DNA from 2 places in the Pseudoalteromonas sp. NSLLW218 genome. Region 1 is predicted to be linked to the other one. Evidence: predicted binding sites of a transcription regulator. Region 1 holds the regulator's gene; the other holds the start of a gene.

Evidence for each region. Region 1 encodes MetJ, which represses methionine synthesis genes. Its sites were predicted from a motif close to TAGACGTCTAGACGTCTA; they were not measured.
Region 2: the regulator MetJ is predicted to act here: its motif matches at 3,491-3,508, upstream of I6E80_RS02150 (methylenetetrahydrofolate reductase).

What each region holds. Positions count from the first base shown of each region.
Region 1 covers NZ_JADYWO010000001.1:71,197-76,859, forward strand. Annotated here, with positions in the region: gene priA (primosomal protein N') at 1-482, opposite strand, end outside; gene rpmE (50S ribosomal protein L31) at 713-928, shown strand; gene I6E80_RS00300 (malic enzyme-like NAD(P)-binding protein) at 1,454-2,695, shown strand; gene metJ (met regulon transcriptional regulator MetJ) at 2,778-3,098, opposite strand; gene metB (cystathionine gamma-synthase) at 3,388-4,635, shown strand; gene metL (bifunctional aspartate kinase/homoserine dehydrogenase II) at 4,812-5,663, shown strand, end outside.
Region 2 covers NZ_JADYWO010000001.1:467,732-473,394, reverse strand. Annotated here, with positions in the region: gene I6E80_RS02160 (helix-turn-helix domain-containing protein) at 1-226, shown strand, start outside; gene I6E80_RS02155 (pitrilysin family protein) at 418-3,300, opposite strand; gene I6E80_RS02150 (methylenetetrahydrofolate reductase) at 3,552-4,508, shown strand; gene I6E80_RS02145 (sensor domain-containing diguanylate cyclase) at 4,839-5,663, opposite strand, start outside.

The sequences.
Region 1 (5,663 bases):
CCCAGTGCCTTTAACTCAGTTAACGATGACTTACCTGATTGCGATAACTGTTTTAATAAGTTGAGCTGTGTTTTAGCTTTTAATGACGGTACTTTTGCGCCTTTTTCAGTTAAAGCAACCATATTAATACTGGTTTTATCAGGTGATTCACCTTGGCGAAGTACAGCGGGTAGCGCTATATGAATAGTTTCGCCTAAAGGATAGCAATAATAGCGCGCGGTAAAGCTAAGGAGATCTAGGTGCTGAGTACTTAAAATAGGGGCGTCGTCTATTACCTCTATAATATTCTTAATTTTATCTAAAGGGACGTCGGTACTGCTTTTAATACCCAGAACAACAGCCACTTTTTTTTGGTTACCAAAAGGTACCAAAACGCGCATACCGGGTAGTAAAGGCGTTGAGAGGCCGCTGAGCTGTTCTTCTATTTTATAATCAAAGGTGCGTGGGAGCGGGACTTTAATAGCAACTTCAACAAAACTCATAACAACTCAACCCGTAAAATTAATGCTGTAATGTACTAAAATTACCGTAAAAAACCTACTAGCAATAGTGCTTGAGGAAGAGATTGTTCACTTTTTTGGCTAAAACATAAATAAATACTTGTGTAGGGGAACGTTGTTGGATAAAATCCGCCACCAACAAATTTGTTTTAACGACGTATGGTGCCAGACTTCGGGTTTGGAGAGCGATGCGGCCTTAACTAGAGGTTCCTATGAAAGAAGGTATTCACCCTAAGTACGAAGTAATTTCTGCAACATGTTCATGCGGAAACAAATTCGAAACTAGCTCAACTCTTTGTAAAGACATTCACTTAGACGTATGTTCTGCGTGTCACCCGTTTTACACTGGTAAGCAAAAGATTTTAGACACTGGCGGCCGTGTTGATCGCTTCAACAAGCGCTTCGGTGCACTTAGCAGCAAGAAGTAATTATTGCTGTTTAGTTAAAAAAAGCACCTTAGGGTGCTTTTTTTGTGCCTAAAATTTGCCATTTATTACCTCATTTAGCTAACTTTGGATATATCCCTCTTTGCATAACTATTTCCTATTCTTATTCTGAGTATGCATAAACCTTTACAGACAAATCGATAGATATTCTCTATATTTTAAATAGTACAATTTTTAACTAGGTTGATAAAAGTAGCTAACGTGGGCTTATCTGTTTTTAAAGTAGAGTAGTAGGCTGTTATTTAAGTTTATGGTGATACTTTATACATACATTTTTTTAATATTTCACTAGGCATAAAAGCACCTTAAAACTTACTTTTTAGGTGAATTTTTATTTATTAAATGTTTATATAATCCTGCAAAGTTACTGAAAAACCTCTTAAAATTAAAGGATATAGCATATAACAGGATAGACCTGATATTGCTTGGAATTTAAAAATAATAAGGGTATCGTACCCCAAGACTCCACCTCTCACTTTAACTTAAATTGCAGGATACCATCGCGTTATGTCTGACTTTCGTGAACAAGCACTACATTATCACTCACACCCCGTACCTGGTAAAATTAGCATTGAGCTAACAAAGCCTGCTGAAACAGTTCAAGACTTAGCCCTAGCTTATAGCCCTGGCGTTGCCGAACCTGTACGTGAAATTGCTGCAGATCCTGCAAATGCATATAAATATACCGGTAAAGGTAATATGGTTGCGGTTATCACTAATGGTACTGCAATTCTCGGACTTGGTAATTTAGGCCCTTTAGCGTCTAAACCTGTAATGGAAGGTAAAGCGTTATTGTTCAAACGTTTCGCTGGCCTTGATTCAATTGATATTGAAGTTAAGCACCGTACGACAGAAGACTTTATTAATACGGTTGCCAATATTGCCGATACATTCGGTGGTATTAACCTTGAAGATATTAAAGCACCAGAGTGTTTTGAAATTGAAAAAGCATTAATAGAGCGTTGTAGCATTCCTGTTTTTCATGATGATCAACACGGAACTGCGATTGTAACGGCTGCGGGCATGTTAAATGCGTTAGAAGTACAAGGTAAGTCAATTGAAGATGCAATTATTGTATGTTTAGGGGCTGGCGCTGCCGCTGTTGCGTGTATGGAGCTGTTGATTAAGTGCGGAGCACTGCGCGAACACATTTATATGCTTGACCGCAAAGGTGTTATTCATACCCGCCGCGATGATTTAAATGAATATAAACAGCTTTTTGCTAACAATACAGATAAGCGTACATTGCAAGATGTAATTGCAGATGCTGATGTGTTTGTAGGTGTTTCTGGCCCTAACTTATTAGCGGCTGAAGATTTAAAGCTAATGGCTGAAAAACCAGTTGTGTTTGCATGTTCAAACCCAGATCCTGAGATTGATCCTGCACTTGCGCACGGCGCACGTAACGATTTAATTATGGCAACAGGGCGCTCTGATTACCCTAATCAGGTTAACAATGTTTTATGTTTCCCGTTTATTTTCCGTGGTGCGCTTGATGTGCGTGCAAGCGCTATTAACGATGAAATGAAAATTGCTGCAGTTGAGGCTATCCGTAGTATTGCTAAAGAGCCTGTACCTGCAGAAGTTTTAAAAGCAGCAGGCGTAGATAAATTAGAGTTTGGTGCACAGTATATTATTCCAAAACCAATGGACCCTCGTTTACTGCCGCGTATAGCAAGAGCTGTTGCCCTAGCTGCTGTTGAGTCAGGTGTTGCGCAAATTGATTTGCCAGAAAATTATATGCAGTAAATCTATACAGTAGAGCTATGCAATAAAATTTAGACATAAAAAAACCTCAGTAATTACTGAGGTTTTTTTGTCTTTGTAATATTTATTCTTCGTTTAAAACGGGTACTTCTAGACCCATTTCTTGCATTATTTTTTTAACTTCTTCTGGCACTTTTTCGGCGTTATCTTTACGTAAGTCATCGTCATTTGGTAAAGGTTGGCCAGTAAAAGCATGCAAAAATGCCTCACATAGCAATTCACTATTTGTAGCATGGCGAAGGTTATTGATTTGACGACGTGTACGTTCGTCAGTTAATACCTTTAATACATTTAGCGGGATCGAAACGGTGATCTTTTTAACTTGCTCTGATTTTTTACCGTGTTCTGCGTATGGGTGAATATACTCACCATTCCATTTAGCCATAAGATGTATCGTTGCCTCAGATTATTAATTTCTCACACGGTATAAAAAGCGTGTAAATATGCGTGAAATTCTATCGATTTAAAAAAGATAGTCAAATAATAGATACCGATCTATCTTAATAAGCCTATTGTGAGTGTAAAGATAGGCACACTTTTGTGAGCTAAAATGTGTTATTCGCAGAGGCTCCTTCTACTTATAGCCATCTAGAGCTTTAAAATACTTTGACTTATCAAAACGGATAACTTACTCTTTTGGACGTCTAAACATCCAAATTAATCAGGTGACGAATATGAGCGAAAAAAACAAAGCAACCATTGCTGTACGTAACGGCGTTGATGCTGATAAACATCATGGTGCGGTGGTACCGCCAATTTATTTATCGACTACTTATTCGTTTGCCGACTTTGATACTAAGCGTGAGTATGATTATGGTCGTAGCGGTAATCCTAATCGTGATATTTTAGCTGAGACGCTTGCTAAGCTTGAAGGTGGCGCTCGTGGCATAATTACAGCTACAGGCATGGCTGCCGTGCATTTAGCTACTCAGCTACTTAATAGTGACGATACGTTAGTAATTCCACATGATTGTTATGGTGGCAGCTATCGTTTATTTACATCTTTACAAAAACGCGGACTACTAAAGCTCGAAATATTAGATTTAACAAAAGAAGAAAGCCTTCAACAAATTTTAGTAATTAAACCTAAGCTTATTTGGATAGAAACCCCAAGTAACCCAGTACTTCGTTTAACAGATATTAAAGCGGTTACTGATGTGGCTAAGCAATGCGGGGCTTTGGTTGCAGCAGATAACACGTTTTTGTCGCCTGCTTTACAAAACCCTATTAAGTTTGGTGTAGATATTGTGGTGCATTCAACCACTAAATATATTAACGGACACTCAGATGTAGTAGGCGGCGCTGTTATTGCCGCAACACAAGAGTTAGGCGATGAGCTTGCTTGGTGGGCTAATAACATTGGTATTACGGGGGCGCCTTTTGATAGCTATTTAACGCTTCGTGGTTTACGTACTTTAAATGTGCGCCTAAGACAGCATCAAGAAAATGCACTGGCAATAGCTAAGTATCTTGAAAACTCTGAATATGTAAGCCAAGTTTACTACCCAGGTCTTGAGTCACATCCTCAACATGAACTTGCTAAAGCACAGCAACTTGGCTTTGGTGGCATGGTTAGTTTTGATATTAAAGGCGATATAAACGACGCAGCGGCATTTTTAACTAGCCTTAAAACCTTTAGTTTAGCTGAGTCACTAGGTGGCGTAGAGAGCTTAATTTGTCACCCTGCAACTATGACGCACGCAGGTATGGACGCAACAGCACGTTTAGAAGCGGGTGTGGGCGATACGCTTATTCGTATTTCGGTAGGTATTGAAGATATATACGATTTAGTTGCTGATTTTGAGCGAGTGTTTGAACTTGTAAAACCAGGACAAAATAAAAATGTTGGCCGTGTAGGCAAAGGTGCAGGCACTTCTGGTGGTAACGTTAAATTAAGTGCAGCCCGTCCGGCGCTTTGGTAAGCAATACCAATCCGCAATAATACCTAATCAATTTGAGGGATTAAAGCTGGCGCTAACTTCGTTAAAAATTTCTGATATACGACTGCATGGATGCAGGAGGTAGAGCAATGCAGGAGCAGTTGCCGAGAACAACTAAACTCAAAATAGACTACTTAATTAAGCGAATTGGTATAAATATGGTTAATTGTATACATAAATTTGGTGGCTCGAGTTTAAGCTCAAGTGAGCGATACCAAAGCGTTGCCAAAATAATAATTACACATACTCAACCGGGTGACTGTGTGGTGGTATCGGCTGCGGGTAAGACAACCGATACGCTAGTATTACTTTGGCAAAGCTATCAAAAGCAAGACAATCAAGCGGTAGCTGATATTTTACTACAGTTAAATAATCACCAAAGAGACTTAATAGAGCAGCTATTAGAAGCTGATTTAAAACGAAGTGCACTTAAAACACTAAATACCGAACTTACTGATATTGCAGAACTTGCTCAAGCTGAGCAGCTAAAAGAGGCTGCGTTACTTGCACATGGCGAATTGTGGTCAGCACGCTTACTCGCCATTTATTTACAGCAGCTAAATATTGAGGCATGTGCTCAAGATGCCCGCACTCTTTTTACCTTGAATGATGGTGAATTAATGCATGCGCAAAATGCGCAGAAATGTGGGCAGTTAATTTTTCCTAATAAAATAAATGTTGTTACTGGGTTTATAGCCGCAGATATCAATGGTGAGACTGTAACGCTTGGCCGAAATGGTAGTGACTACAGCGCAACACTACTAGCAAATTACTGTAATGCTAAGCAGGTATGTATTTGGACTGATACGCAAGGAGTGTTTAGTACTGATCCACGTAAAGTGCAAAAAGCGATTAAATACGGCAAAATTTGCCGTGGACAAGCTAATTTATTGGCTCGTTTAGGTAATCCTGTATTACATGCAAAAACACTATCGCCACTTAAAAACACAGATATTAAGCTAGCTGTTCGCAGTAGTTTTGATGTGCAAGCAAGTCCAACAGATATAGTA
Region 2 (5,663 bases), 400 kb from region 1:
AATCCAACGGGTAGAAAAAGAAGGCGCGGCATCAAAAGAAACCACAATGGCTTTATGCGCGGTTTTAGAAGTACGCCAGGGTAAATTAATTAAGCTTGATGAAGATACAACACCTCTCGGTGGTGCAACAACTTTAAACAAGCACACTATAACCACGGTGTTAGCATTGTCATCAGTAGTCAGCTTCATATTAGGCATGATAACTGTTTTTTTTATTATGAAATAAAGAGCTACAGCAATATCAAAATATAAGTCGAAAGAGCTACGTGGCCACATCACTTTAGTTGTAATAATAAGTGCAATGATACTTTTTGGGTTAGGTGTAAAAATTGGTTCAATACTATATCCAACACCATAAAAAATGCCCCAATATATGGGGCATTTTAATTATCTTAACTTATATAACTATTTAAACCTTCATTGAAAGACTTTATCGACTTTCATCACTTCAATATTTTTTGCAGGAATGGCTAATTTGTAATCAGCAATTACTTTATCCTCAGCAACCAACTCAGCAGGTTTATTAGTGTTGTAAACCATTGGTGATGTTTGCTCAGACGCTAAACGTTTTTGCATATCAGCACCGTCTGCAGTTATAAACACATATTGAACATTGTCTGTTTGTAAGTTTTCTTTAATAACGCGATTTACATCAGCAACGCTTAGCGTTTTAAGTTTATTAGTAACGTAACTTACAAAGCTATCTGTGTTGTAAAATTCGCTATCAAGTGCGTAACCTAATTGGCGATTTTGACTTGCGACCATTTGCGGCACAAAGTTAATTAAAAAGTTACGCGTTGCTTCAAAGTCATCTTCGCTCATACCATTTTTAATTAGCTTATCTAGCTCAAACAAGGCTGTACGTGTTGCAAAGTGCGCATCGTTATTAGAGCGAAGTGGGCGTAACCACACTTGAAAAATTTGCTCAGAGCGCCCTAGGTTTGCATCAGGCTTGGTTTGAAACATACCACGTGGAAAATATTCAATGTATGCGTAATCGCCGTAGTTCATGCCGCGAGTTTCACGAATGCGCTCATATAAAAAGCTGTTAGAACTACGGTGCTCACCAAAGTACGAACGCACAAGCCAAAGGGCTGTCCAGTCTTCGCTACTTCTTATTGTATCAATAGGAAAACCAAACGATACCGCAGTCGATTGTGCCGATTTTTCTACAATCGTTGCATGATGACCTTTAAGCACTGGCGCATCAGGAATACTTATACGGCTTTGCTCACCTTTTGGTAGCGTTGCAAAATCGCTCATCATTTTAGCTTTAAGTTTTACAGGCACAGCCCCAATTAAGCCAACCGTGAGTTTTGATTGCGTAAGCTCGCTGTTATAAAACGCTTTAACATCATCCAGCGTCAACGCTTCTAAATCCGAAATATCACCGTAGTTGTAACTTTCATAAGGGTGATTTTTGTAAAGCGCACTGTATAGCACTTCTTTGCCTAGCTCTTCATCGTTAGATGCTTTTAAGCCTGACTTAATGCCGTCGATCATTTCTTTTTTAAGGCGCTTAAAATCGTCATATCTAAAACCTGGATTTAGTAATTGATCGCTCACAAGTGTATACCACTGCGCCGCATTATCTTTATGAATACGCCCTTGAAACGACAGCATTTCTTTATCTATTTGGTAGCCAAAGCTACCCGCAAGCGGATAAAGTGCTTTTTGAATATCTTTATAGCTCGTCGCCTCTGAGCCACCTTGTGCAAGCATAGCCGCAGTTAACGCAGCAACACCTTTTTTACCTTGTGGGTCGGCAGCCGCACCAGTATTGAATAAAAAGTTAACATCAATTAATGGCGAGCTATTCGTTTTATCAAGCACTTTAAATACAGGTGCCGCAGGTGCTTGTTCAAGCTTTGCAGTAAGCGTATTTAAATCAACTTCTTGCTTAAAACCTGGGGCTTTATCAAGTGCCGACATTGTTAATGTGGTACGTGCGTTATCAGTAAAGTATTTATTAGCAACGGCTTTAATATCTGCGCTGGTAATATCATCTGCCGATTTATATAGCTGGTTTATAACCTCAGGATCGCGCTCAAAATGCATGTAGCTGGCAAGGGTTGATGCAATCGCTTGCGATGAGTCTAAGCCATTAATAAAGCTGTATTTAAGGTTCGATTTTAAATCACTCAACTTTTGCTCATCAACAAGCTCAGTGCGTGCTTTTGCATAAGTTCGGTTAATCGCATCGCGTGCAGTGGCTAAATCGTCTGCGTTTTCTACTTTAACAAATACGTGTAATAAACCCGGATCTTTAGTCTCTGGGTTATAGGTAAACATTTGGCTGGCAATTTGTTTGTCGACCACTAGCTCTTGATATAGATCTGAATTATTTGAAAAATAAAGCTGTGAAATTAAATCAAGTGCCGCTCTGTCCTTTTTAGCAGGCTCCCACGCAGCGCCTTTGTACGATACAAGTAACCAATGCCCTGGTAGTGCTTCATCTTGCTGGTGCAAATATTTTGGTGCTTGTTGAACAGGCTCTGCTGTAATGTCAGCAACATAGTTACCTTTTTTCCAGCTTCCCCAATGCTTTTTAACCATTGCCATTGTTGCTTGTGGGTCTACATCGCCCACGATGACAAGTGACACATATTCAGGCTTATAAAACTTAGCAAAAAATTCTTTCCCGTACGCCATTTGATCAGGCATGGCTTCTATGTCTTTAAAAAAGCCCATAGTGGTGTGTTTATACGTGTGCTTATCAAAGGCTTCTTCGCGTACAGCACTTAATAATTTACGAATTGGGCTCGCGTTGTTTTTTAAGTACTCACCTTTTACCGTTTGTGCTTCGGTTCTAAATTGCTCTTTGGTGTAGGTTAAGTTTTGAAAAATATCAGCTTCAAGCTCAAGTACTTTATCAAGATGCTGCTTTGAAAAGTTTAAATGGTAATTTGTGTAATCGTTTGTTGTATAAGCGCGGTTATCAACACCTGAATTTTTTAATATGTCTGAATATACGTCTTCAGGGTATTTTTGTGAGCCTTTAAACATCATGTGTTCAAAAAAGTGAGCAAAACCTGTTTTGCCCTCTTCAACTTCGTTACGCGATCCAACCGATACCGGAATTTGCAGCGACACTACATCAGGGTAATCGGTTTTAACAACCATGACACGTAAGCCGTTTTCTAGCTCTTCAATTAAATAATCTTGCGAAAAAACACGATCATCAGCTTTATTTACTTGTTCTTGTTGTGCTGTTGTTTGCGTGCTTTGGTTTTGTTGCATGGCGCAACCCGTTAACGCCAGCGATACCGCTAAGCTAGTTGCTAATAATTTAAATTTCATTGTTGTCCCTTTTTAAATTGAGCAAATTTGTTGTTAGATTTAACTCTTTAATTATGCCCCAAAGCCAATAAATATAAGAGCCCCAAGGGAATTTATTATGTAAACAACTGTGTCATTTATAAATAATGGGAACAATTGTGTATGAATAAAAGTCATGTTAGTTGAAAAATTTTCACTAAATAAATCTATCTAGACGTCTAAATGGCTGCTATATTAAATCCATCAAAACGCACTTGGCTGGAATGAGGATTATGGCTTTATCATTAAAAGAGAAAATAGAGGACACCAATCAAGGTGTTTATCTTATTGGTACTACCCCGCCTAAAATAGGCACCGATAAAGCGCAATTAAAAACTATTGCAGAAAAGCTATTAGGTCGCTTACACGAAATTGAATACGACGGCGTAATAATTTACGACATTCAAGACGAAAGCAGTCGAACTAATCAAGCGCGCCCGTTTGCGTTTAAACAAACCGTTGATCCGCGTGAATACAGCCATTTACTACGTGATTTATCTGCACAAGATGTAATTACTTATAAAAGTGTGGCGCAGCGTGGCGTAGGCGAATTTAAAGATTGGCTAAGTGAAACTAAAAACGACTACGATTTACAAAATGTAGTTTTAGTAGGGAGCCCGTCATCGGTAGGCGATATAAAGCTAAGCCTGCCAGATGCGTATAAAGCATTAGCTGAGCAATCAGATGATTTCTTTTTAGGGGGCGTTACGATTGCCGAGCGCCATTCAAGTAAACGAAATGAGCACGAACGATTAATAGAAAAAACAGCACAAGGTTGTCAGTTTTTTATATCGCAAGCTGTTTACGACGCACAAGCGACTATAGAGCTAATTACTAGCTACGCACGTACATGTAAAGCACAAGGGATTACACCACAACGTATTATATTAACGTTTACCCCGTGCGGCGGCGAAAAAACCTTAGAATTTATGCAATGGTTGGGTATCTCAGTGCCAGAGGCAACTAAATGGCGCATGCTTGATGCAGACAATACATTAAGCGAATCCGTCCGTATTTGCCGCGAGAACCTCGACTTAATACTTAAAAGCTGTGCACATTTAGACGTGCCGCTGGGCTTAAATATTGAAAGCTTAACAAACCGTAAAGAAGAAATTGATGCATCAATAAACTTATACCGTTTATTAAAAGCCATTATGGAATTGAACCTTGCGGAAAAGCTAATTGCTTAGAGCTTGAGCCTAAACTAATTCACACCCTTCTTGGCAAGCCTAGTGGCTTGCTTTTTTATGTCCGTTCTTTGAGAAATGAATTAATAAATACAAGTAAAGATTTGCAGCTTAAGCTATTTATTAAAGCTATTTTTGGTTATTACTCTCAAGCCTTTTTAAGGCAAACCCCATAGAGGAGCACATAACACCAAAAATTATTCCCTCATTAGATATAAATCTAATGTTAGGGAACGTTTCAAATAAGCTTATTATTGCTAAGGAAAAAATAAAACCTATCGCAGAAAAACTAGCCAAGTTTGTGTGGCATGAGTCATAACGAACTTCCTTTTATTATTGTTCTTTTTTAGCTAGCTTATACGCTTGTTTATTTTTATACATTGCCTGGTCTGCATCATTTAATAGCGTTTCAAAAGGCTGCTTTTGTTTGTTAGTAAAGCTATAACCTATGCTGAGCGATAAATCGCACACGTTTACTTTAAGTAAGGCTTTTGAATACTCGGTCGAAATTTTATTCATAATATAGTTAATTTTACTTTTATCGCTTACTTGCATTACTGCAACAAACTCATCGCCACCTAAACGCCCTACTATATCGGCATCTCTTAAATGCGTTTTTAGCGTATCTGCCAATATAATCAATGCTTTGTCACCCACTTCATGTCCGCAAGTGTCGTTTAATTTTTTAAAGTCGTTTATATCAATAAACAAACAACACACGTCAAAACCTAAACGTAGCGCTAAGTTAAGCTTTTGCTGAGCTAGTAAGTTAAGTGCTCGGCGATTATAAATATTAGTTAATGAGTCTAACATGGCTATTTCACGCATTTGCTCATAGCTATAAACAAGCGCTAAGTCGTCTTCAATCAAATCGCGTAGCTGTTCTATGAGTTCAAAGTATTCATCGGTATAGCTTGTTATTTTAGTGTCTTTTAAACATAACGTGCCAAACACTTCGCCTTCAGGCCAATGAATGGGTAAACCTAGGTAGGATTCAACACCGTCTTCAACGACTTCTGACAGGGTATTCCATGTATCGTTATTACTTGCATCATTAACATATAATGTATTGTTAGTTTCAGCTACGTGGCGACAAAACAGAGGAGTTTGAGGAGGGAGTATAGGGTTGGTCTCAAAGTTAGATCCACCCTCGTTACT